3 regions of the Kitasatospora sp. NPDC017646 genome follow, and region 2 is predicted to be linked to each of the others. Evidence: riboswitches for the same ligand, from Rfam matches in the RefSeq annotation. Region 2 holds a riboswitch; each other region holds the start of a gene.
The links. Region 2 has a riboswitch for cobalamin ahead of ACH4J0_RS22280 (ribonucleoside-diphosphate reductase subunit alpha). Riboswitches for the same ligand answer to the same signal wherever they lie in the genome.
Positions count from the first base shown of each region.

Region 1: it holds a riboswitch for cobalamin, as region 2 does, so the genes downstream of both, ACH4J0_RS17800 (HoxN/HupN/NixA family nickel/cobalt transporter) here and ACH4J0_RS22280 (ribonucleoside-diphosphate reductase subunit alpha) in region 2, are expected to answer to the same signal.
Region 3: it holds a riboswitch for cobalamin, as region 2 does, so the genes downstream of both, ACH4J0_RS13910 (cobalamin biosynthesis protein) here and ACH4J0_RS22280 (ribonucleoside-diphosphate reductase subunit alpha) in region 2, are expected to answer to the same signal.

Region 1 is NZ_JBIRJC010000010.1:60,918-68,584, reverse strand. Features, by position in the region: gene ACH4J0_RS17825 (AAA family ATPase) at 104-1,027, shown strand; gene ACH4J0_RS17820 (Fpg/Nei family DNA glycosylase) at 1,125-1,934, shown strand; gene ACH4J0_RS17815 (AAA family ATPase) at 2,005-3,996, shown strand; gene ACH4J0_RS17810 (hypothetical protein) at 3,993-5,663, opposite strand; gene ACH4J0_RS17805 (ArsR/SmtB family transcription factor) at 5,733-6,116, opposite strand; cobalamin riboswitch at 6,198-6,392, shown strand; gene ACH4J0_RS17800 (HoxN/HupN/NixA family nickel/cobalt transporter) at 6,424-7,539, shown strand.
Region 2 is NZ_JBIRJC010000014.1:20,382-28,048, reverse strand. Features, by position in the region: gene ACH4J0_RS22295 (hypothetical protein) at 1-716, opposite strand, end outside; gene ACH4J0_RS22290 (glycoside hydrolase family 26 protein) at 899-2,353, opposite strand; gene ACH4J0_RS22285 (hypothetical protein) at 2,492-3,391, opposite strand; cobalamin riboswitch at 3,870-4,013, shown strand; gene ACH4J0_RS22280 (ribonucleoside-diphosphate reductase subunit alpha) at 4,205-6,610, shown strand; gene ACH4J0_RS22275 (ribonucleotide-diphosphate reductase subunit beta) at 6,610-7,626, shown strand.
Region 3 is NZ_JBIRJC010000007.1:76,724-84,390, forward strand. Features, by position in the region: gene ACH4J0_RS13895 (hypothetical protein) at 1-26, opposite strand, end outside; gene ACH4J0_RS13900 (alpha/beta hydrolase) at 489-1,616, opposite strand; gene ACH4J0_RS13905 (transcriptional regulator) at 1,728-2,423, opposite strand; cobalamin riboswitch at 2,618-2,748, shown strand; gene ACH4J0_RS13910 (cobalamin biosynthesis protein) at 2,862-3,902, shown strand; gene ACH4J0_RS13915 (cobyric acid synthase) at 3,899-5,413, shown strand; gene ACH4J0_RS13920 (putative cobaltochelatase) at 5,410-7,551, shown strand; gene cobO (cob(I)yrinic acid a,c-diamide adenosyltransferase) at 7,557-7,667, shown strand, end outside.

The sequences.
Region 1 (7,667 bases), on a different contig from region 2:
CCGGGCCGCCGTGTAGTGTCCCCGCTGAGAGGTGTCGGGAGGAGGTGCCGTGACGCAGTACGCCGGAGGTGGGCAGGTCCCGCCGCGTCCCGCCGCTCCGCCGGTGCCGCCGGGGGGCGGCACGGGGGTGTCCCCGTCGGGGGCGCCGGTTCCGCCACCCTCTCCGCCGCCACCGACGGTTCGGCCCGCGGCTGCTCCCGTACCCGCCCCGGGGCCGGTGCCGGCCGCGGCTCCGGCGCCCGCTGCCCCGGTGCCCGCCGCGGCTCCGGCGCCTGCGCCCGCTGCCCCGGTGCCCGCCGCGGCTCCGGCGCCTGCGCCCGCACCCGCACCCGCACCTGCGCCCGCCCGGCCTCCGGCCGCCGCGCCGCCGCCCGGTGCGCCCGTACCGGCCGGCGGCACCGGGCACTTCGTGCTGCCCGCCGGCACGCCCGTCCAGCTCCCCGCCCACCCGCCGCAGCGGCACGCGCCCGCCGGGCCGATCGCCGTCCTGCTGATCGGTCCGGCCGGGGCGGGCAAGACCACCGTCGCCCGCCACTGGGCCGAGCGCCGGGCAACCCCGACCGCGCACATCAGCCTGGACGACGTCCGGGAGTGGGTGCAGTCCGGCTTCGCCAACCCGCAGTCCGGCTGGAACAACGCCTCCGAGGCCCAGTACCGGCTGGCCCGCCGCACCTGCGGCTTCGCCTGCCGCAACTACCTGGCCAACGGCATCTCCTGCATCATCGACGACGCCGTCTTCCCGGACCGCCCGGCGATCGGCCTCGGCGGCTGGAAGCGGCACATCGGCCCCGGCATGATCCCGGTCGTGCTGCTGCCCAGCCTGGACTCGGTGCTGCGCCGCAACGCCCGCCGCAGCGGCACCCGGCGGCTCGGCGACGAGGAGGTGGCACGCATCCACGGGCGGATGGCCGGCTGGTACAACTCCGGGCTGCCGATCATCGACAACTCCTACCTGGACGTCGCGGGTACGGCCGCCGAGCTGGACCGCGTCATCCTGGCCCGGCTGATGGGGATGCCGGTCCGCTGACCTGCCCACCCCGGCGGATCCGGGGTGCCACCGACGTGTCGGTGGCGGCTGCGATGATGGACCGGTCCCGCCAGAACCACCCGGGGAGCTGACACCCGTGCCGGAAGGCCACATCATCCACCGCCTCGCCGGCCAGAGCCGCGAGGCCTTCGGCGGCCGACCGGTGCAGGTCTCCAGCCCGCAGGGCCGCTTCGCCGACGAGGCCAGGACGATCGACGGGCAGCTGCTCACGGGCGCGGAGGCCACCGGCAAGCACCTCTTCCTCGGCTTCGAGGAGGGTGCCTGGGTGCACATCCACCTCGGCCTCTACGGCGGCTTCAGCTTCGGCACCGGCCCCGCGCCCGAGCCCGTCGGCCTGGTCCGGCTGCGGCTGGCCAACGACGACGGCTACGCCGACCTGCGCGGTCCCAACACCTGCGCCCTGGTCACCGACGCCGAGAAGGCCGCCGTCGCCGCCCGCCTCGGCCCCGACCCGCTGCGCACCGACGCCGACCCGGAGGCCGCCTGGCGCCGGATATCCGGCAGCCGGACGACCGTCGCCGCGCTGCTGATGGACCAGAAGGTGCTGGCCGGGGTGGGCAACGTCTACCGCGCCGAGGTGCTGTTCCGCCACCACGTCAACCCGCACCGGGCCGGCCGCGACCTCACCCGCCGGGAGTGGGACGCGATCTGGGCCGATCTGGTCGCCCTGATGCAGGAGGGCGTCGCCGCCGGCCGGATCGACACCGTCCGTCCCGAGCACACCCCCGAGGCGATGGGCCGCCCGCCCCGGGTGGACGACCACGGCGGCGAGGTGTACGTCTACCGCCGCGCCGCGATGCCCTGCCTGGTCTGCGGCACCGAGGTGCGGACGGAGGAGCACGCGGCGCGCAACCTGTTCTGGTGCCCGACCTGCCAGGCGGCCTGAGGCGGATTCGGCACCGGGGGGTGCCGCACGCCGTAGGCTGGGGCCCGGGCCGGTCGGAGGGAGCGGACGGGTGGACGGCTACGAGGTGTCCAACAGCGTGTCGGGCACGGTGCACGGGCACGTGGTCCAGGGGCGGAACGTCACGGTCCACCTGCCACCGAAGCGCCCGAGCCCGCACCAGGTGCGTCCGCCCCGGGCGAGCTTCGTCAACCGTGAGCACGAACTCGCGGCGCTCACCGACGCGTTGGCCCGGTCCGACCGGGGAGGGCCGGCGATCGTCGTGTTCACCGGCCTGGGCGGCGTCGGCAAGACCGAGCTGGTGGCGAAGTTCGCCGCCGAGCAGGCGGCGCACTTCCCTGGCGGTGTGCTGTACGCCGACCTCAAGGCCTACCGGCACCGGTCCGCGGTGGACCTCGCCGGGGTGCTGGAGGGCTTCCTGCGCGCCCTCGGGGTCCGGCCTCCGGACGTCGAGGCGGAGCGGTTCGGGGAGTTCCGCACCGTCACCGCGGACCGGCGCTGCCTGGTCTTCCTGGACAACGTCGAGCACGCCGCCGAGGTCCGTGCCCTGCTGCCGTCCAGCGGGCTGGTGGTGGCGGCGGGCAGGCGGCGCTTGGACGCGCTGCGGATGGACGGTGCCGAGGTGCTGCAACTGGACCGGCTGAGCGCGGCGGCCGGCGCGGCACTCGTCCGGGGCTGGCTGAGCGCCGGGCGCGGCACCGACCTGGAGGTGGCGGCGCTGGTGGAGCGGTGCCAGGGACTGCCGCTCGCGCTGAACGCCGTCGGGAGCCAGCTGCTGGGCCGCGGGCGCCTGTCCGTCGGCCAGGTGGTGGCGGAACTGTCCCACCAGGAGGGCAGGTTGGCCATCCTGAACAACGAGGAGGGGAACCTCCACGAGACCTACGACCCGGTGTACGAGCGGCTCTCGCCGCAGGGCCGGTCGCTCTACCAGCTGGTCGGCGTGCATCCGGGGCCCTTCGTGTCGGCCGAACTGGCCGAGGCGGCGGGCGTCGAGCGGGCGGAGGAGGCCCTGGACGAGCTGTGCGCCGTGCACCTGCTGGACGTGGTCGTCGACCAGGGGCCGGGTGAGCGCTTCCAGGCCCATGACGTGGTGCGGACCCACGCCTACGCCTGCGCGCGGGAACTGCCCGGCCGGAGCGGGCTGTTGGCGCGGGTGGTGGCGTACTACCGGGGCAGGGCGTCGCTGGCGGACCGGGCGATGGGCCCACGACTGCGCCTGCAGGAGCCGAGCGGTGAGGGCCTGCCCGGGTTCCCCTCCGGGGCGGCCGCTCTGGAGTGGCTCCACGCCGAACGGGCCAACCTGCGCGCGGTGGTGGAGGCGGCGGCCGAGCGGCAGTGGCACGAGGAGGTGTGGCGGCTGTGCGAGTCGCTGTGGCCGCTCTACCACGGCCGGAAGCTGTACGCGGACTGGATCGCCACCCACGAGGCCGGGATCGAGTCGGCCCGGTGGGCCAACAACCCGGACGCGGTGGTCCGGATGCACAACCAGCTGGCGCGGGCCCACTACGAGCGGGAGGAATTCCCCTCGGCCGTCGAGCACTTGGCGCTCGCCGCGGAGCAGGTGCCGCTCGTGTCCAACCGCCAGGTGGTGGGCGTGCTGTACGAGACGGACGGCCTGCTGTGCCTGGCCGACGGCCGCCCGGGGGACGCGGTCGAGAAGTTCACGCTGGCCCGGGAGGCCAACGAGGGCGACGCCCACGGCGAGATCGTGCAGAGCTACAACCTGGCACAGGCGCTGATCGCCGACGGCCGCCCGGACGACGCGCTGGCCGTGCTGAGCGGGGCGACCGCGCTGGCCGTGGCCACCGAGGACCACGACATGCTGATGAAGCTGCCGCTGGTCCGGGCCCGGGGCCACCGGGCGCTCGGGCAGCTCGCCCTCGCGGTCGAGCACGCCGGTACCTGCGTCGAGCGGGCCAGGGCCCGCAAGCAGTACGCCAAGGAGGCCCAGGCGCACACCCTGCTGGTCGCCCTCGCCGAGCAGCTGGACGACGCCGAGCTGGCCGAGCGCAGTCGGTCGCGGCTGGCGGAGTTGGAGGGTTAGGGCCCCGCGGTGAAGGAGACCCGGGTGCGGTGCTCGCCGGTGCGGACGGTGAGGCCGTGGTGGGGCAGGCCGACCGGGTCGCCGCCGTCGGCGAGCCAGCTGGCCACGGCGGAGCCGAGCAGCAGGGGGTCGAGGCTGGGGTCGGGGCAGCCGAAGTCCCGTTCGGCGCGGGCTTCCAGGAGCAGGCCGCCGTGCAGCCGGAGCAGGTGGCGGGCCGGGCCGAGGGCGGCCACCGCGACGGCGAGGCCGGGCAGTTCGAGCGCGGTGTCGGCGAGCCAGCGGACGGCGGGGCGTTCGGCGTGCGCCTCGGTGCGGGCGAGGACCTCGGCGGTGTAGCGCAGGGCGTCGCCTGGGTGGTCGTCGGTGAGGGCGTGGAAGCCGCGCGGGGTGTGGTCGTCGGGGTGGAAGGGGTAGCGCCGCAGGCTGACCTCGGTGCCCTCGCTCTTGCCCTCGACGTCGTACGCGGTGGGCCCGTCACCGGTCGGGTGGGGCGCGGGCCTGGGGTAGGGCGGAAGGACCGGTTCGTCGGCGGGTTCGTCCAGGCCGTCGAGGAAGGAGTAGAGCAGCGGACGCAGCACCCGGGCGGATTCGCCGCGGTGGGCGAGCGAGCGGTCGGTGAGGTCGCTCAGGTCGGTCCGGTCCCGGGCGAGGGCGAGTTCGAGTTGGGCGGCGAGGTCGCCGTCGGGGTCGAGCGCGGGTGCGTTCTGGCCGAAGGCGTAGCTGGGGGAGCGCGGATCGAGTTCGGCGGCGCCGGTGGCGACGAGCAGGGTGCGGCGTTCCAGGGCGGCGCCGTAGACGGAGACCGAGCCGTGGTCGCCGATCAGGCAGTCGGCGGCGACGAGCGCGGCCTGCCAGCCCTGGTGGGGCGGGATGAGCCGCAGGCCCATCCGGCGGGCGTCGTCGAGCAGGGCTTCGGGGTCGTGGCGGCTCCACACGTTGGGGTGGAGCACGACGGCCACCGTGTACTCGTCGGCTGGCAGGCGGCGGACCAGGCGTTGCGGCAGGTCGGGGTGGCGGCCGAATAACGAGTGCTCGCTCCAGGTGGAGTTGACGACGACGAGCCGACGGCCGTCGACGGCTCCGAGCGCGGCGCGGTAGCCGTCGCGGGAGCGTTCGCTGCGCAGGATCCGGTCGAAGCAGGGGTCGCCGACGACCCGGGCGACGTCCAGTGCCTCGGGGCAGGAGAACCGCAGCCGGTCCAGCTGTTCGGGGTGGGAGAGGCCGAGGACGTCGACGAACACCCTTCCGCGGTGGGTGAGTTCGTGGCGGGAGAGGCCGGCGGCGCTGACCGTGTCGCCGGTGGACTCGGTGACCAGGCGGTTGTAGCCGGCGCCGTGCGGCAGCACGACGAGGTGGGCGTCCAGGCGGTGCATGGAGGCGTGGACGGCGCAGGCGACCGCCAGGTCGAAGCGGCGTCGGACGGCGTCCTCCCAGTCCAGCACGGTGTAGCCGGGCAGGCCGTGGAGGAAGTCGTCCAGGGCGCGGTCGGCGAACGCGGAGCCGGGGTTGACCGTGAAGTACCGCTCGATGCCGTCCGGGTGCAGCAGGGTGAGGACGTCCAGGACCCGGGTCGCCGAGGTGAGGGTGCGGGCGACCGCCAGCACGCGAGCCTTGACCGGGCGGGTGTTCCAGCGGTCGGCGGGCCAGACGTGGGGGTGGGACGGCACATCGTGATCGTACTCATCCGCCGGGTCGTGGCGTCCGTTCAGCGGAAGTCCGCCGGCCCCGAGTGTCGGTCAGCCCGCGGCCGCGGTCGGCTCCTCGTGGTCGGCGGCGGCGCACTCGTCGAGGAGGGGGCGCATGCCGTCGTCCACGAGCCGGTAGCGCACCACGCGTCCGTCCTTGTCACCGCTGACCACGCCCGCGGTGCGGAGCAGCCGCAGGGCCTGGGAGACGGCGGGGTCGCGCATGCCGGTGGCCACCGCCAGGTCGCTGACGGCGAGCGGGCCGGCCCGGTGGAGGGCGAGCAGCAGGGCGAGCCGTCCGGGGTCGGCGAGCAGGGAGAACCGCTCGGCCCAGGAGCGGACGTGGTCGGTGTCACCGATGGCGGCGATGGCTTCGCAGACCCGGTGTCCGTCGATGGTGCGGTGGCCCGCGCGGTCGGCCGGTACGAGATGCATGCGGACATTCTGGCAGCTCACCACCTGTGATCCTGGACACCTGCACGGGTGCGCAACCTTGCGAGGGTGAGGTCCTGCCCCTACGGTGTTCCCCGCCGTGGTGCTCGGGAAGACCGGTGACGGACCATCAACGGGTCCCAGTCCGGAGCGGCCCTCGCCACTGTGATCGGGGGAGAGTTGTCCGGACCCACGTGCCACTGGGCGCCTCGTGCGCCTGGGAAGGCGGGTTCGGAAGCCCCGTAAGCCAGGAGACCGGCCACGGCATCTCACGAAGTCATTCCACGAGGTGCTGGAGCGTGATCCCGATATGACCCTGCCCGAAACCGCCACGCCCGTCGAGGCGGCCCCCTCCGTCCTGCCCGCCTTCCGCTGGAAGCGCGAGGACACCCTCCGTACCGCCGGGCTGATGGGGGTGATCCTGGCCATGCACGTGGTGGCGTTCGGGACGCTCGTCTTCCTGGTCGCCCCGCAGAACTACGCCGTCGGCACCCAGGTGTTCGGGGTCGGTCTCGGCATCACCGCGTACACCCTGGGCATGCGGCACGCCTTCGACGCCGACCACATAGCCGTGATCGACAACACCACCCGCAAGCTGATGGCGGACGGCAAGCGACCGGTCTCGGTGGGCTTCTGGTTCGCCCTCGGCCACTCCTCGATGGTGGTCGTGATGGCCGCCCTGGTGGCGGGCGGCGCCCAGCTGGCGAACACGCTGATGGACGACGACTCGGCCACCCACAAGTGGCTCGGGGTGGTCGGCACCACGGCCTCCGGCGCCTTCCTCTACCTGATCGGCGCGCTCAACCTGGCGGCGCTGCTCGGCATCCTCAAGGTGTTCCGCTCGATGCGCGCCGGGCAGTACGACGAGGCGGAGCTGGAGGAGCACCTCGACTCGCGCGGCTTCATGGCCCGGATCCTGAACCGGGCGACCCGCTCGATCACCCGGCCCGGGCAGATGTTCCCGGTCGGGATGGTGCTGGGCCTGGGCTTCGACACCGCGACCGAGGTGACGCTGATGGTGATGGCGGGTTCGGGCGCGGCGGCCGGGCTGCCCTGGTACGCGATCCTCTGCCTGCCGCTGCTGTTCGCGGCCGGGATGAGCCTGTTCGACACCCTGGACGGGACGTTCATGAACTTCGCGTACCAGTGGGCGTTCTCCAACCCGGTGCGCAAGGTGTACTACAACCTGACCATCACCGGGCTGTCGATCGCGGTGGCCTTCGTCATCGGCACCATCGAGCTGGTCGGCGTGCTGCACGAGAAGCTCGACCTGACCGACCCGGTGACCGGGTTCATCGCGGACATCTCGCTGGACAACGTCGGCTACGCGATCGCGGGGCTGTTCGTGGTGGTGTGGGCGATCGCCATCGCCTACTGGAAGCTGGCGGGCGTCGAGAAGCGCTGGACGCCCACCGGGCAGGGGTAGCGGAGGGCGGTCACGCCGCGGCGGGCAGCAGCGTGCCCGCGACGGCGAGCCCGGCGCCGACCACCTGGACCGGGCGCAGTCGCAGCAGCCCGGAGGTGTCGGTGCGGCGCGGGCCGATCAGCAGCGCG
Region 2 (7,667 bases):
GCCGGAGCGGGGGCCGGTTGGTACGACGTCGCGATCTGGGTCGGCTGCTGGGCGTACGGGAGCGGCTGGGCCTGCGGCGGTTGGGCCTGCGCCGGCTGTGGTTGGGCCGGAGGCCAGGCGGCGGGCTGGGGCTGGGGCTGGGGCTGGGGCGCGACCGGCTGCTGCTGCCACCCCGGCTGGGCCGGCGGCTGCTGCGGCCAGGCGGGCTGGGGCTGCGGCTGGGCGTACGGCACGGGCGTCGGCGCGGCCGGCACGGTCTGCAGGATCGACCAGTGCGGCTCCCCGGTCTGCGCGCCCTCCGACGGCTCCCGCCACTTGGAGCGGGCCAGCAGCAGGATCAGCGCCGCGGTGACGACCACGCCGAGCGCGAAGGTCGCGAGCTTCAGCCCGCCCTCGGTGGTCCCGGTGAACCACTCACGCTGCGGCTTGTCCAGCAGCGCTCCGGTCAGGCTGCGCACCCGGTTGTAGCCCTCGACCAGCGCCACGCCCGCCGCCACCCCGAGCGCCCAGTTGCGCCCGCGCAGCAGCAGGATGCCCGCGATCAGGTACAGCAGGCCGTAGTTGAGGCTCCCGGTCTCGGCGTCGACCGAGGTCCCGCCGTAGTAGAAGATGCCCTTGAGGTACGTGGCGAAGCCGACCTGGCCGAAGCAGTTGTAGGCCGCCCAGCCGAGTAGCACCACGCCCCAGCCGATCGCCAGGCCACCGGCCCCACGCATCGGACGTGTCTGTGTCATCCCCTACCCCCGCCCCTTCGGCCCTCTCCCGACCGTCCACCCAGCCCTCGGTTTCGCCGCCACAGGATGCCACACGGCGCAACGGACCCGGAATTCAGCCCGTTCAACGGATCCCGGACCGATCACCGTGGATCTCGCCGGACCTCGCCGGGCCCCGGCAGGCCTCAGCGGACGTGCAACCCGCCCCAGTCGATGCTCCCGCCGGACGGGCCGGAGCCGCCGGTGATCGCCAACGGGCTGTGGTAGGTGGCGTTGACGTCCGCGACGGAGTTGCGCGGCTGGTCCGGGGCCAGGTTGTCGGCGGTGAGCGACTGGCCCCAGACCGTCCAGATCGTCCAGGGCGTGCGCCGGAGGGTGTCCGGCTGGCGGGAGTTGACGGGCACGGCGAAGGACTCGGCCAGCATCCGCGGCTTGTCGTAGGCGGCGAGCCCGTCGTAGTAGCGCTTGGTCCACACCTCACCGGTGCCGATCGGGTGCGCCGGGCTGCCGCTGTAGTCGTCCACCCCGACCACGTCGACGTACTGGGTGCCCGGGTAGTAGTCCCACGGGTCCACGCCAGGGGCGCCGTCCCAGGACACCGGCGTCCAGACGAACAGCAGGTTGTGCAGGCCCCTGGTCTCCACCAGGTACTTGTAGGTGATCTTCCACAGCGCCTGGTAGTCGGCCGGCTTCTGGCCCGCCCACCAGAACCGGCTGGAGCAGTCCTTGACGTTCATCTCGTGGTACGGGCGCAGCAGCACCGGCACGTCGTGGGCGGCCAGGTAGTCCAGGTGGTCGGCCAGGTAGGACAGGTCGGTGATCAGCGCGCGGTACTCGGGGGTGTCGTCCGCGGCGTCCACGACCCGGCCGAACCAGCCCGGGTCCTTGGCCGCCGGAGAGTTCGAACAGAGCACCCGGTCGAAGGACTTGACGTCCGATCCGGGGTAGGGCTCGTGGAAGGACATGCCGACGATCCCGGCCGGGGCGCCGCCGTTGTCGGGCAGGTCGGTGCTGCTGCCGTCGCAGTTCTGCTGGACGCCGGAGCTGTCGTAGGTGCCGTCGTCGGCACGCGGGTGGCCGGACCAGACGGCCGTCATCAGGTCGACGGCGTCGTCGGTGTACTGCCAGCCCGTCCGGCAGGTGGGCCAGCGGCCGGCCGAGTAGGAGCGCGGGTTGCCGACGCCCCAGGCGTTCTGGCCGTAGCCGGGGCCGAGGTCGGTCTCCAGGAAGCCGGGCAGCCGGCCGGTGATGTCGGCGGCCTTCTTGTAGTAGTAGCCGACCTGCTTGGTGCCCCGGTAGTCGCCGTACTCGGGGTTGTTGCGCTCGTTGTGCGCCTCGACGTGCTGGCCGATCACCGTGCCGCCGCTCTGCCCGGTGCGGGCCTGGGTCTCCAGGTCGGTGAGGAACTGGTCGACGGCGCGGGCGTTCGGCGAGGCCTTCGGGTCCCGGGCGAGCAGGTCGCGGCCCACGTCCGGCGGCAGGGTGCGCCCGGGGGCGCCGACCGAGACCGGCACCCGCACGGGCTCGCCGACATCGGCCCGGCCGTCCCGGTCCAGCAGCGCGAAGGTGCCCGCGACGACCACGATCCCGGCCGCCGCCAGGACGGCCGACTTGCCGCGCAGGGCACTGGGCAGGGGCACGACCGCTCCTCCGGTTGCTCGCCGGTACCGACCCCCACGGACGCAACCGGAACACGCGTACGAATGACTCCGACGAGAGCCTGCCACACTCCCCCGGTCCCGGCGAACGATCCGCCGGCACCGGGGTGTCACGACCGGTCAGCCGGTCGGCGTGCCCTGCGAGCCGGGCGTGGCGGAGCCCGCCGCCTTGGCCCGCTGGAGCAGCTGGCCCTTCACGTGGTCGGCGAACCCGGAGGCCGCCGCAGTCGCGGTGGCGTCGGGGGCGTTGCCGCCCTTCGCCGACCCCTCGACGGTGAAGTAGTCGTACCGGCCCAGGCTGCTGTGCGTGCTGGTGCAGCCGGGGTTGGCGCAGAACGCCGGGGCACCGGGCGCGGGAAGGCCCTTGAGCTGGCCGGAGTAGTTCTTCATCGCGGTCTCGGCCTGGATCTTGTGGTCGAAGACCGCGACGCCGACGGTCACCGCGCTGTCGCCGGAGACGTACGTCGCCCGGAGCACCTTCTGACAGCCCTGGTCGCCGAGCACCTTGCCGAGCCCGCCGGTGGTGGAGTTGCCGTCCCAGCAGGGCTGGTCGAGCGAGACCACGGTGCGGTTCCAGGTCGCGCCGTTCACCGTCACCTGCATCGCGGAGAACAGCGCCCCCGCGTCCTGCGGCGCCGGGTCGGTCGCGGCCTCCCAGATCGGCTTCGACGGGTCGTCCGTCTGCCCGCCCGGGGACGAACTCGCGCTCGACGGACCGGGGGTCGGCTTGTTGGAAGCGGTCGAGGTGGTGACCGGACCGCTCTTCTTGGGATCGTCCTTCTTGCCGAGCAGCAGTACGCCGCCCGCGACCCCGCCGCCCACCAGGACGACGGCGGCCACGATGCCGATGACCTTCATCCGCCGCTTGCGCTTGCCGTCGGCCTCGTTGCGGTCCGCCAGCGCCGCCCAGTCCGGCTCGACGCGCTGCGGCGGCACGGCCTGCTGGGGCGGCTGCTGCTGCCACTGCGGCTGAGGGGCCATCGGCTGCACCGGCTGCGGGCCCGGCTGAGGCTGGGGCACCGGCTGAGGCTGGGGCACCGGCGGGACGGGCTGCGGGACCGGCTGCGCGGACGGCGCCACCGGCCCGTACGAGGCCGGCGGCGGGCCGAAACCGCCGCTCGGCGGCGGCACCGGCCCTGGCACCGCCGGCTGCTGATTCTGTGCGCCCCCCGGCCCGGCGGGAGGCGTTCCCTGCGGCCCGTGCCCAGGTACGCCGGTTCCGTCGCTCATGCGCCCAGATCGTAGGGCATCCCCCGGACCATCGATCCGCCCGGTGACCATTCCGTATCGAAACCAGGACGACCGGCGCGCGGATCCGGCCCGCCCGGCGCGTCGGCGCGGCCCGTCCGAGGCACCGTTCCGACCCGTCCGAGGCACGGTTCCGACTCGTCCGAGGCGCGGCTCCCGGCCCCGGACGGGCACGAACCACCCCCCGCCCCGGTACCACCGGTCATCGCGCCGACACACCACGGCGCACTACATGTGGTGTCGCATCACTGAGACACCACTACATGTATGCTCACTCCTGCTGTCGATGCAGGGGAACCCGGTGGGAGTCCGGGACTGCCCCGCAGCGGTGTGCGGGCGGCTCCAGCAGCCGTGCCCGCGAGTCCGAGTACCTGCCGACAGCGTGCGCCACGGCCCTCCCGCAGAGGCCGCGCCGGCACCCAGCACCACCCCTCCGGGCCTCGCGGGCGGGCCGGGGAGACACCTCGCGCGGCGCTTTCCTGCGTTCGCGCCGTGCTCCCCTGCCCAGATCGGTCCGGGTGACCCCGATCACGCCGCCGATCGCCGCCAGGAGAGAGCGCCTTGACCACCGCTGCCTCAGCCACCCTGCCCGCCCAGGGCACCGGCTCCGCCTTCACCGACCCGACGGTCTCCGACCCCGGGGGCGCGCTGCTGCGGCTGCTCACCGACCGCAGCGCCGACCTCACCGAGGTCGACCCCGGTCATGTCGCCGCCGCCGCGCTGCGCGGCCGCCACGCCGGCTCGGACTTCGCAGAGCTGCGCGGGCTGGCCGTGGACGCCGCCGCGTCGATGATCGCCGAGGACCCCCAGTACTCGAAGCTCGCGGCCCGCCTGCTCGCCCTGGAGATCGTCGACGAGGCGAACAGCCAGGGCTCGGTCTCCTTCTCCGCCTCGATCGCCGTCGGCCACGCCGAGGGCCTGATCGGCGACACCACCGCGGCCTTCGTCGCCAAGCACGCCGCCGCCCTCGACGCCCTGATCGACGCCCAGGGCGACGACCGCTTCGAGTACTTCGGCCTGCGCACCGTGCAGTCCCGCTACCTGCTGCGCCACCCGATCACCCGCAAGGTGATCGAGACCCCGCAGCACTTCCTGCTCCGCGTCGCCTGCGGCCTGGCGGTCGGCGACTCCGAGCAGTCGGTGCGCGAGGTGGCCGAGCTGTACGGCCTGATGAGCCGCCTGGAGTACCTGACCTCCTCCCCGACGCTCTTCAACTCCGGCACCCGGCACCCGCAGATGTCCAGCTGCTACCTGCTGGACTCACCGCTGGACAACCTGGACTCGATCTACAGCCGCTACGCGCAGATCGCCCGCCTCTCCAAGCACGCCGGCGGCATCGGCCTGTCCTACTCGCGCATCCGCTCGCGCGGCAGCCTGATCCGCGGCACCAACGGCAAGTCCAACGGCATCGTCCCGTTCCTGCGCACCCTCGACTCCTCGGTCGCCGCCGTCAACCAGGGCGGCCGCCGCAAGGGCGCGGCCTGCGTCTACCTGGAGACCTGGCACGCGGACATCGAGGAGTTCCTGGAGCTGCGCGACAACACCGGTGAGGAGGCGCGCCGCACCCACAACCTGAACCTGGCCCACTGGATCCCGGACGAGTTCATGCGCCGGGTCAACGCCAACGCCGACTGGTCGCTGTTCTCCCCGGCCGACGTGCCCGAGCTGGTCGACCTGTGGGGCGCCGACTTCGACGAGGCCTACCGCAAGGCCGAGCTGGCCGGCAAGGCCGTCCGCACCATCCCGGCACAGACCCTCTACGCCCGCATGATGCGCACCCTGGCGCAGACCGGCAACGGCTGGATGACCTTCAAGGACGCCTCCAACCGCGCCGCCAACCAGACCGCGCTGCCGGGCCGCACGGTGCACTCCTCCAACCTGTGCACCGAGATCCTGGAGGTCACGGACGACTCCGAGACCGCCGTCTGCAACCTCGGCTCGGTCAACCTCGGCGCCCACGTGGCTCTCGGTGCTCGCGCCGACGACCTGATCAACGCCATGGACTGGGAGCGCCTCGACGCCACCGTCCGTACGGCCGTGACCTTCCTCGACCGCGTGGTGGACATCAACTTCTACCCGACCACCGAGGCCGGCACGTCCAACTCCCGCTGGCGCCCGGTCGGCCTCGGCGTGATGGGCCTCCAGGACGTCTTCTTCAAGCTGCGGATCGACTTCGACTCGACCGAGGCCAAGCAGCTGTCGACGATGATCTCCGAGCGCATCATGCTCACCGCCTACGAGCGCTCCGCCGACCTGGCCGAGCAGCTGGGCCGCCACGAGGCCTACGGCGAGACCCGCGCCGCCCGCGGCGAGCTGCACATCGACCACTTCCCGACGGCCGCCCCCCAGTGGGCCGACCGCTGGACTGCCCTGCGCGCCCGCATCGCCGAGACCGGCCTGCGCAACTCGCTGCTGCTGGCCATCGCGCCGACCGCGACCATCGCGTCCATCGCCGGCGTGTACGAGTGCATCGAGCCGCAGGTGTCCAACCTGTTCAAGCGCGAGACCCTCTCCGGCGAGTTCCTCCAGGTCAACCCGTACCTGGTGCGCGAACTCAAGGAACTCGGTGTCTGGGACCAGCAGACCCGCGACTCGCTGCGCGACGCCAACGGCTCGGTGCAGGAGCTGAACTGGCTCCCGGCCGAGGTCCGGTCGCTCTACCGCACCGCCTGGGAGCTGCCCCAGCGCGCGCTGATCGACCTGGCCGCGGCCCGCATGCCGTACCTGGACCAGAGCCAGTCGCTGAACCTGTTCATGGCGGCGCCGACCATCGGCAAGCTCAGCTCGATGTACGCCTACGCGTGGAAGGTCGGTCTCAAGACCACCTACTACCTGCGTTCGCGCCCGGCGACCCGCATCGCCCAGGCCGCCTCCGGTGCCGCCCGCACCGCCGCGCCCGTGCCCGTGAACACCCCCGCCCTCACCCCGGAGCAGGAAGCCGCCATCGCCTGCTCCCTGGAGAACCCCGAGTCCTGCGAGGCCTGCCAGTAATGACTGCCGACGACCGCAAGATGCTGCTCGACCCCGGCTTCGAGCTGACTCTGCGCCCGATGCGCTACCCGTCGTTCTACGACCGGTACCGTGACGCGATCAAGAACACCTGGACCGTCGAGGAGGTGGACCTGCACTCCGACGTCGCCGACCTCGCCAAGCTGAGCGAGGGCGAGCGGCACATGATCGGCCGCCTGGTCGCCTTCTTCGCGACCGGTGACTCGATCGTCGCCAACAACGTCGTGCTGAGCCTCTACAAGCACATCAACTCCCCGGAGGCGCGGCTCTACCTGAGCCGTCAGCTGTTCGAGGAGGCCGTGCACGTCCAGTTCTACCTGACGCTGCTCGACACCTACCTCCCGGACCCGGAGGACCGCGCGGCCGCGTTCGCGGCGGTGGAGAACATCCCCTCCATCGCCCAGAAGGCCAAGTTCTGCTTCAAGTACATGAACGCGGTCGACCACATCGACTCGCTGCAGACCAAGGAGGACCGGCGGGCCTTCCTGCTGAACCTGATCTGCTTCGCGGCGTGTGTGGAAGGCCTGTTCTTCTACGGCGCGTTCGCGTACGTGTACTGGTTCCGGTCGCGCGGCCTGCTGCACGGCCTGGCCACCGGCACCAACTGGGTGTTCCGCGACGAGTCCATGCACATGGACTTCGCGTTCTCCGTGGTGGACACCGTCCGCGAGGAGGAGCCCGACCTCTTCGACGACGAGATGGCCAAGCAGGTCACGGAGATGCTGGAGGAGGCTGTCGAGGCTGAGCTCCAGTTCGCCCAGGACCTGTGCGGCGACGGCCTGCCCGGCATGAACACCGCGTCGATGCGGGAGTACCTCCAGGCCGTGGCCGACCAGCGCCTGGCGCGCCTGGGCCTGCCGATCCGGTACGGGTCGACCAACCCGTTCGGGTTCATGGAGCTCCAGAACGTCCAGGAGCTGACCAACTTCTTCGAGCGTCGCGTGTCGGCGTACCAGGTCGCGGTCGAGGGCTCGGTGTCCTTCGACGACGACTTCTAAGTCGATATCGTCCAGCGAACAGCGGAGCCGCCGGCATGGTG
Region 3 (7,667 bases), on a different contig from region 2:
TGGGCCGTACCGGGGAGACGGGTCACCGTCGCACCGGTACCGATCGTCGGCGGGAGCGGGGCATCACGGTCGCGCGGGTTCCGAGACGTCACGTCGAGCAGTCTTCCCCTTGCACCGGCCTTCTGTCACATCCGGTTGTCCGTACGAGCGCACGACCGGGTACCGCACCTCCGCAAGATCGGGCAACAGCGGCAAACCGCCTGGCCGGAAACGTGTGGCCGGGGCATGCCACGGTTGGAGCGGGGCGTCGCGCTGCCCGTCCGAGCGGTCACGTTGCGTGTCGGGCGCGGGGTTTTCCGGAGCGGCGGGGGTGGGTGCGGGCGGAAGCGGAGGGCTGGAATCCGGCCAGGTGTCATGTGCCCGATGGACGGTGACGGTGCGCCGGAAGTCGGCGGGGACGACTTCCGGTGCGGTGGGAAGGGGTTCGACTTCCGATATTCGGGAGCAAACTTTCTCCTTTACCGTTTCACGTCGCGCACCCGCCGGATTCAGAGCAGCGGGGTGAGCCAGCGCCGGAGGAGTTCCGTGTAGTGGTCGGGGGCCGAATTCCACAGGGCCGCGTGTTCGGCGCCCGGGAAGCGCTGGAGGTTCACCACGTCCTGGCGGGCGGCAGCCAGTCGCTCCACGGTGTGGAAGGGGGCGATCCGGTCGTCCGGGCTGTGCAGGACCAGCGTGGGCACGCGCAGGTCCGCGCCCTGGGCGAGGCGGGAGGAGTCCACGACGTCCACGCCCGTGCGCCCCTGCCCCCGCGCGGCGGGCGCGCCGCCCGGTCCGGCGGCGGCACCGGTGAAACCGGCCCGGGCGGCGTCCCGCCGGGCGACGCTCGGGAGGTCGAGCACCGGCGAGTCGAGGATGAGCCCGCTGATCGCGTGGGCCCACGCGGAGCGGGCCGCGGTCTGCAGGACCATGGTGGCGCCCACCGACCAGCCGTAGAGGATCACCCGGCCCGCGCCGCCGTCGAGCGCCAGCCGCACCGCCGACTCGATGTCCCGCCACTCGGTCTCGCCGAAGTGGCTGTAGCCGCCCGGGGAGGCCGGGGCGCCCTCGTCGCCGCGGTAGGTGACGACGAGGGCGAACAGTCCGAGGCGGTGCAGGACCGGCAGGACCGGAAGGGCCTGCTGGCGGTCGGCCTCGGAGCCGTGCACGAGGATCACCCAGGTGCCGCGCTTGCCGTCGAGCCGCCAGGCGGGAAGGGCACCGAGTTCGCCGTCGGCGGCGGTGGCGCTGTAGGTCAGGCCGAGGGCCCGGGTGGGGTCGCCGAGGTGCACGCGCGGGGTGAAGCGGACCTCGGTGCCGGGTATCAGGGTGCCCCGGTCGGCCCGGACCAGCCGCCGGGTGACGCCCTGCGCGTCGCGGTGCAGGATCTCCTCGACGACCGCGTGCCCGTCGTCTCCCCACTCGACCGCCCAGCGGCCGGGCCGCAGGCTCTCCGGGCGGCGGTTGAAGGTGACCCGGTCGGCGCCGAGGCTGTGCACCACCACCGGTCCGGTCTCCGGCTCGACCGCCCCCACCCCCGGGCTGACCATTCGCTCGTAGGACCGGCGGCCTACTACCAGGACGGCGACCCCGGCCCCGGCGGCGGCGGCCGCCACGACCGCTGCGGTTCCCCAGCGCATTTCGTTCCCCGCTCTGTTACACGGACCCGGACGGTTTTCGAGCACCAGTCCACCGGGGCTCCGCGCCCCCGGCCACCGGACAGGGCCGTCCGGGGGACGGATCCGGGGCGGTCAGACAGGGATGGCGGGGTCGTGGGTGCTGAGGAGGTGCCAGAAGCGGGGAGTGACGGGTGGGGTGGAGGTGCGGGACTGGGTGGTGGTGCCCCAGTGGGAGGGGACGTGGTGTTCCTGCTGGAGGACGGGGAGGACGGCGGCGAGGTCGGCTTCCGGGACGGGCACCAGGCGGGCGAGCGGGCGCAGGTGGGGCTGCCAGCGGCCGGCCACGCACTGGCGCAGGAGGCCGTCGAGGGCCTCGGCGCGGCCGGTGGCCTCGACCAGTTCGGTCAGCCGCAGGCCCAGCACCTGGGCGAGGGCGTGGGTCTGGTCCGGGTCTCCGTCCCAGTGGCCGGTCAGTTCGGCCTGCCGGTAGGCGGGCAGCGTCACCCCGGTCCGCTCGGCGACGGTTTCCTGGCCGAGCTCCCGGGCGAGGCGGTGGTCGCGCAGGCTCACCGGACGGCCGTCCATCAGCTGGGCGGCCGGGCACCAGAGGGCGCGGGCCAGGGCGATGAACTCGGGCTCGCCGGGGCGCAGCTCGCCGTCCTCCCAGGCGAGCACGTGACCGGGCAGCAGCCGTACGCCGTGCGCGGCCATGCCCTCGGCGACCTGCTCGGGGGTCAGTCCGAGGCCGGCCCGGTGGGCGCGGGCGGCCCCGGGGGAGAACGGTACGGGGGACGGGGCGGCAGTGGTGGGGGACTTTCTGCGGCGCATGGCACCGAACCGTAGGTGTGGCCCCGGGCCCGTCCCAGCCGCCGAACGCACGAAGTGGAGCTGACGGGCCCTCCCCCGCGCTGGGCGATCGCACAGGGCCGGTACCGGTCGCGGGTGTGACCGACCCCTCCTTGACCTCGGTTGACTCCCGGTTCGGCCGCGTGATGGGATCCTGGGGCCAAACGGAGGCATGGAGAGGAAGCCGGTGCGAGTCCGGCGCGGTCCCGCCACTGTCACCGGGGAGCACGTTCGGAATCGCCACGGCGGGCCGTCAGGAGCCGCTGGAAGGCCCGGGGGTGCGTCCGACCCGGAAGCCAGGAGACTCTCGCCCCCGGTACGTCGATCCAGGGCGCGGACCCTGAGTGAGGACACCCACGCGATGCAGGCTGCCCCGCCCCGTCGGACTCCTGGCACCCCGCTGCCGAGCAGCCCGCCGCCGTGCGCCCCCTGACCCGCGCCGCCGCCTTCGCGCTGGGCGCCGTCGCGGGCTACGCCGCCGACGCCCGTTTCGCCGACCCGCGCCGCGGCCACCCGGTCGCCCTGTTCGGCAGCGCCGCGACCCGCCTGGAGCGGCGCGTGTGGCGCGACGACCGTGCCGCCGGAGCCGGGTACACGGCGCTGTGCGTGGGCGCGGTCGCGGCCGGTGCGCTGGCCCTGGACCGCACGGTCGGGCGCCGTCCGCTGGGCCGCGCCGCGCTGGCGGCCGCCGCGACCTGGACGGTGCTCGGCGGCACCTCGCTCACCCGGGAGGCCCGCACCATCGGCCGTTCGCTGGCCGCGGGCGATCTGACGGCCGCCCGGGAGCGGCTGCCGCACCTGTGCGGGCGCGATCCCAGCGCGCTGGACGGGCAGCAGGTCGCCCGGGCGGTGGTCGAGTCGGTGGCCGAGAACACCGCCGACGCCGTGGTGAACGCGCTGGCCTGGGGCGCCCTGGCGGGCACCCCGGGGCTGCTGGCCTTCCGCGCCGTGAACACCCTGGACGCCATGGTGGGCCACCGCTCGCCCCGCTACGCCCGCTTCGGCTGGGCCTCGGCCCGGCTGGACGACGTCGCGGGCTGGCCGGGCGCCCGGCTCACCGCGCTGCTGACGGTGGCCGCCGCGCCCGAGCCGCGGACCGCCTGGCGGGTCTGGCGCCGGGACGGCTCCGCGCACCCGAGCCCGAACGCCGGCCAGGCCGAGTCGGCCTTCGCGGGCGCGGTGGGCGTACGGCTGGGCGGGACGCTCCGGTACCCGCACGAACCGAAGGGCGCCCCGGAGCCGAGAGCGACGAGCGAGGAGCCCCCGGAGGCGAGTGCGGAGCCACGTGAGCGGGTGGAGCACCGGCCGGTGCTGGGCGCCGAGTTGCGGCCGGTGACGGTGGACGACATCGAGCGGGCCTGCACGCTGTCCCGGCGGGTGGGCGCGCTGGCGCTGGGTACGACGGTCGCGGGGCACGTCCTGCTGCGGCTGCTGTTCCGGAAGAGGAGGGGTGGGGCATGAACAACGCGCTGCTGGTCGCCGGGACGACCTCCGACGCGGGCAAGAGCGTGGTGACGGCCGGGATCTGCCGTTGGCTGGCCCGCCAGGGCGTGCGGGTCGCGCCGTTCAAGGCGCAGAACATGTCGCTGAACTCCTTCGTCACCGCGGACGGCGCCGAGATCGGCCGTGCCCAGGCGATGCAGGCGCAGGCCGCCCGGGTGGCGCCGGAGGCGGCGATGAACCCGGTGCTGCTGAAGCCCGGCGCGGACGGCCGTAGCCAGGTGGTGCTGCTCGGCCGGCCGGTCGCCGAGGTGGGCGCGCTGGACTACCGCGAGCGCAAGCCCGTCCTGCTGGAGCGCGCCCTGGAGTGCCTGGCGGACCTGCGCCGGCGCTACGACGTGGTGGTGTGCGAGGGCGCCGGCTCGCCCGCCGAGATCAACCTGCGCGACCGGGACATCGCCAACATGGGACTGGCCACGGCCGCCGCCCTGCCGGTGCTGGTGGTCGGGGACATCGACCGCGGCGGGGTCTTCGCGGCCATGTACGGGACGCTGGCGCTGCTGTCCGCGGAGGACCAGCGGCACGTGGCGGGCTGGTTCGTCAACAAGTTCCGCGGCGACGCCCGGCTGCTGGCGCCCGGGCTGGAGATGCTGCGCGAGCTGACCGGCCGTCCGGTGCTGGGCACGCTGCCGATGCTGCCGGGGCTGTGGCTGGACGCCGAGGACTCGCTGGACCTGTCCACGGTGGTCGACCGGGTCGACGGCCGCGGGCCGCTGGGGGCGGACGTGCTGCGGGTGGCCGTGGTGCGCCTCCCCCGGCTGTCCAACTTCACCGACCTGGACGCGCTGGCGCAGGAGCCGGGCGTGCTGGTGCGCTGGGCGACCCGGCCGGAGGAGCTGGCCGACGCCGACCTGGTGGTGCTGCCCGGCACCCGGGCGACCGTCGCGGACCTCGCCTGGCTGCGTGAACGGGGCCTGGAGCCGGCGCTGAAGGCGCGGGCGGCGGCCGGACTGCCGGTCCTCGGGGTCTGCGGCGGCTACCAGATGCTGGCGCGCTCGATCGAGGACGAGGTGGAGTCCGGGGCGGGGCTCGTCGACGGGCTGGGACTGCTGCCGACCGACGTCCGCTTCGGCGCTGAGAAGGTGCTGGCGCGCCCGGTCGGCGAGGCGTACGGGCAGCGGGTCGAGGGCTACGAGATCCACCACGGGATCGTGGCGGTCGAGGGCGGCGAGGCCTTCCTGGACGGCTGCCGGGTCGGCTCGGTGTGGGGCACCACCTGGCACGGCGCACTGGAGAACGACGGCTTCCGCCGCGAGTTCCTGCGCGAGGTCGCCGAGTTGGCGGGGCGGGCGTTCGTGCCGGCGCCGGACACCTCCTTCGCCGCGGCGCGCGAGGCCCGGCTCGACCGGCTGGGCGACCTGATCGAGGAGCACGCGGACACCGACGCGCTGTGGAAGCTGATCGAGGGCGGGGTGCCGGCGGCCGGAACGCTGCCGTTCCTCCCGCCCGGGGCACCTGGGAGTGACGCATGAGTGACGTCCGCTATCCGTTCACCGCGATCGTCGGCATGGCCGACCTGCGGCTCGGGCTGCTGCTGAACGCGGTCTCCCCGGCCGTGGGCGGCGTGCTGGTGCGCGGCGAGAAGGGCACCGCGAAGTCGACCATGGTGCGCGCGCTGGCCGGGCTGCTGCCCTCCATCGCCACCGTGGACGGCTGCCGCTTCGCCTGCGACCCGGCCGCGCCGGACCCGCAGTGCCCGGACGGCCCGCACCCCGCCTCGTCGTCCGCTTCCGAATTCCCCTCGCAGCTCGTCGAGTTGCCGGTCGGCGTGGCCGAGGACCGGATCGTCGGCTCGCTCGACCTGGAACGCGCGCTCGCCGAGGGCGTCAAGGCGTACGAGCCCGGTCTGCTGGCCAAGGCGCACCGCGGCGTGCTGTACATCGACGAGGTGAACCTGCTCCAGGACCACGTGGTGGACCTGCTGCTGGACGCCGCCGCGATGGGCCGCTCGTACGTCGAGCGCGAGGGCGTGTCGGTGCGGCACGCGGCGCGGTTCCTGCTGGTCGGCACGATGAACCCGGAGGAGGGCGAGCTGCGGCCGCAGCTGCTCGACCGCTTCGGCCTGACCGTCGAGATCGCCGCCACCCGGGACCCGGCCGAGCGCGCCGAGGTGGTCCGGCGCCGGCTCGCGTACGACGCGGACCCGGCCGGCTTCGCGGCGCGCTTCGCGGCGGAGGAGCGGGAGCTCGCCGAACGCATCACCGCCGCACGGGAACTGCTGCCCAAGGTCGAGCTGACGGACGTGGCGCTGCGTCAGATCACCGCCGTCTGCGCGGCGTTCGAGGTGGACGGCCTGCGCGCGGACATCGTGATGGCCCGCACCGCGGTCGCGCTGGCCGCCTGGGCCGGGCGGGCGGAGGTGCTGGAGGAGGACGTCCGCAAGGCCGCCCAGCTGGCCCTGCCGCACCGGCGCCGGCGCAACCCGTTCGACGCTCCGGGGCTGGACGAGGAGCAGTTGGACCGGACGCTGGAGGAGCACGCCCAGCCGGAGGACCCGGAGCCCGAGGGCGACGGGCCCGGCCCGGACGGGGACGGCCCGGACGGGGACGGCCCGGACGGGAACGGCCCCGACGGCGGCGGCGGCCCCGACGGCGGCGGCGCCCCGGAGCCCTTCGACGGCGGCGCCCCGCAGGCCCCCGCCGCCGGGAGCGGCGCTCCGGACGCCGAGGCGCCCGCGCAGCAGCCCGTCCCCGCCCAACACCCGGCCCCCGCCCGCGAGTCGGCCCCCGTCGCGGCCGGGGACCCGTACCGGACCCGGCTGTTCACCGTGCGGGGCACCGGCCGCGGCGCGCAGGGCCGCCGCTCCCCCGCCGAGACCACCGGCGGGCACACCATCCGGGCCCGCCGGCCCCGGGGGCCCCTGAGCCGGCTGCACCTGACCGCGACCATCCAGGCCGCCGCGCCGCACCAGGTGGCGCGCGGGCGGGCCGGCCGGGCGCTGGTGCTGCACAAGGACGACTTCCGCGAACAGGTGCGCCAGGGACGGGAGTCCAACCTCGTCCTGTTCGTGGTGGACGCCTCCGGTTCGATGGCCGCCCGGCAGCGGATGACCGCCGTGAAGGGCGCGGTGCTGTCACTGCTGATGGACGCCTACCAGCGCCGGGACAAGATCGGCATGATCACCTTCCGGGGCGCGGACGCCGAGCTGGCGCTGCCGCCCACCTCCTCGGTGGAGGTCGGCGCGGCCCGGCTGGAGTCGCTCCCCACCGGCGGGCGGACCCCGCTGGCCGCGGGCCTGCTGCGCGCCCACGAGGTGCTGCGGGTGGAGCGCCTGCGCGACCCGAACCGGCGCCCGCTGCTGGTCGTAGTGACCGACGGCCGGGCCACCGGCGGGCGGGACGCGCTCGCCCGCTCGCAGCGCGCGGCCGCGCTGTTCGCCGCCCAGGGCACGGCCAGCGTGGTGCTGGACTGCGAGTCCGGACCGGTCCGCCTGGGCCTGGCCCGTACCCTGGCCGGGCTGCTCGGCGGCAGCGCCGTCAGCCTGGACGAGCTGCGCGCGGAGGGCGTGGCCTCGCTCGTCCGTGAGAACCGCGAGGACCATGCGAACCGTGCGGCTCGCGCGGGCCGTGCGAGCCGTGCGACCACCACTCCGATGCGAAAGGCGGCCTGACCGACATGCCCAAGGGCGTCCCCGAGAGCGTTCCCGACGACGGCCTGACCACCCGCCAGCGCCGTACCCAGCCGATCACCGCCGTGCACACCGGCCCGGGGAAGGGCAAGTCCACG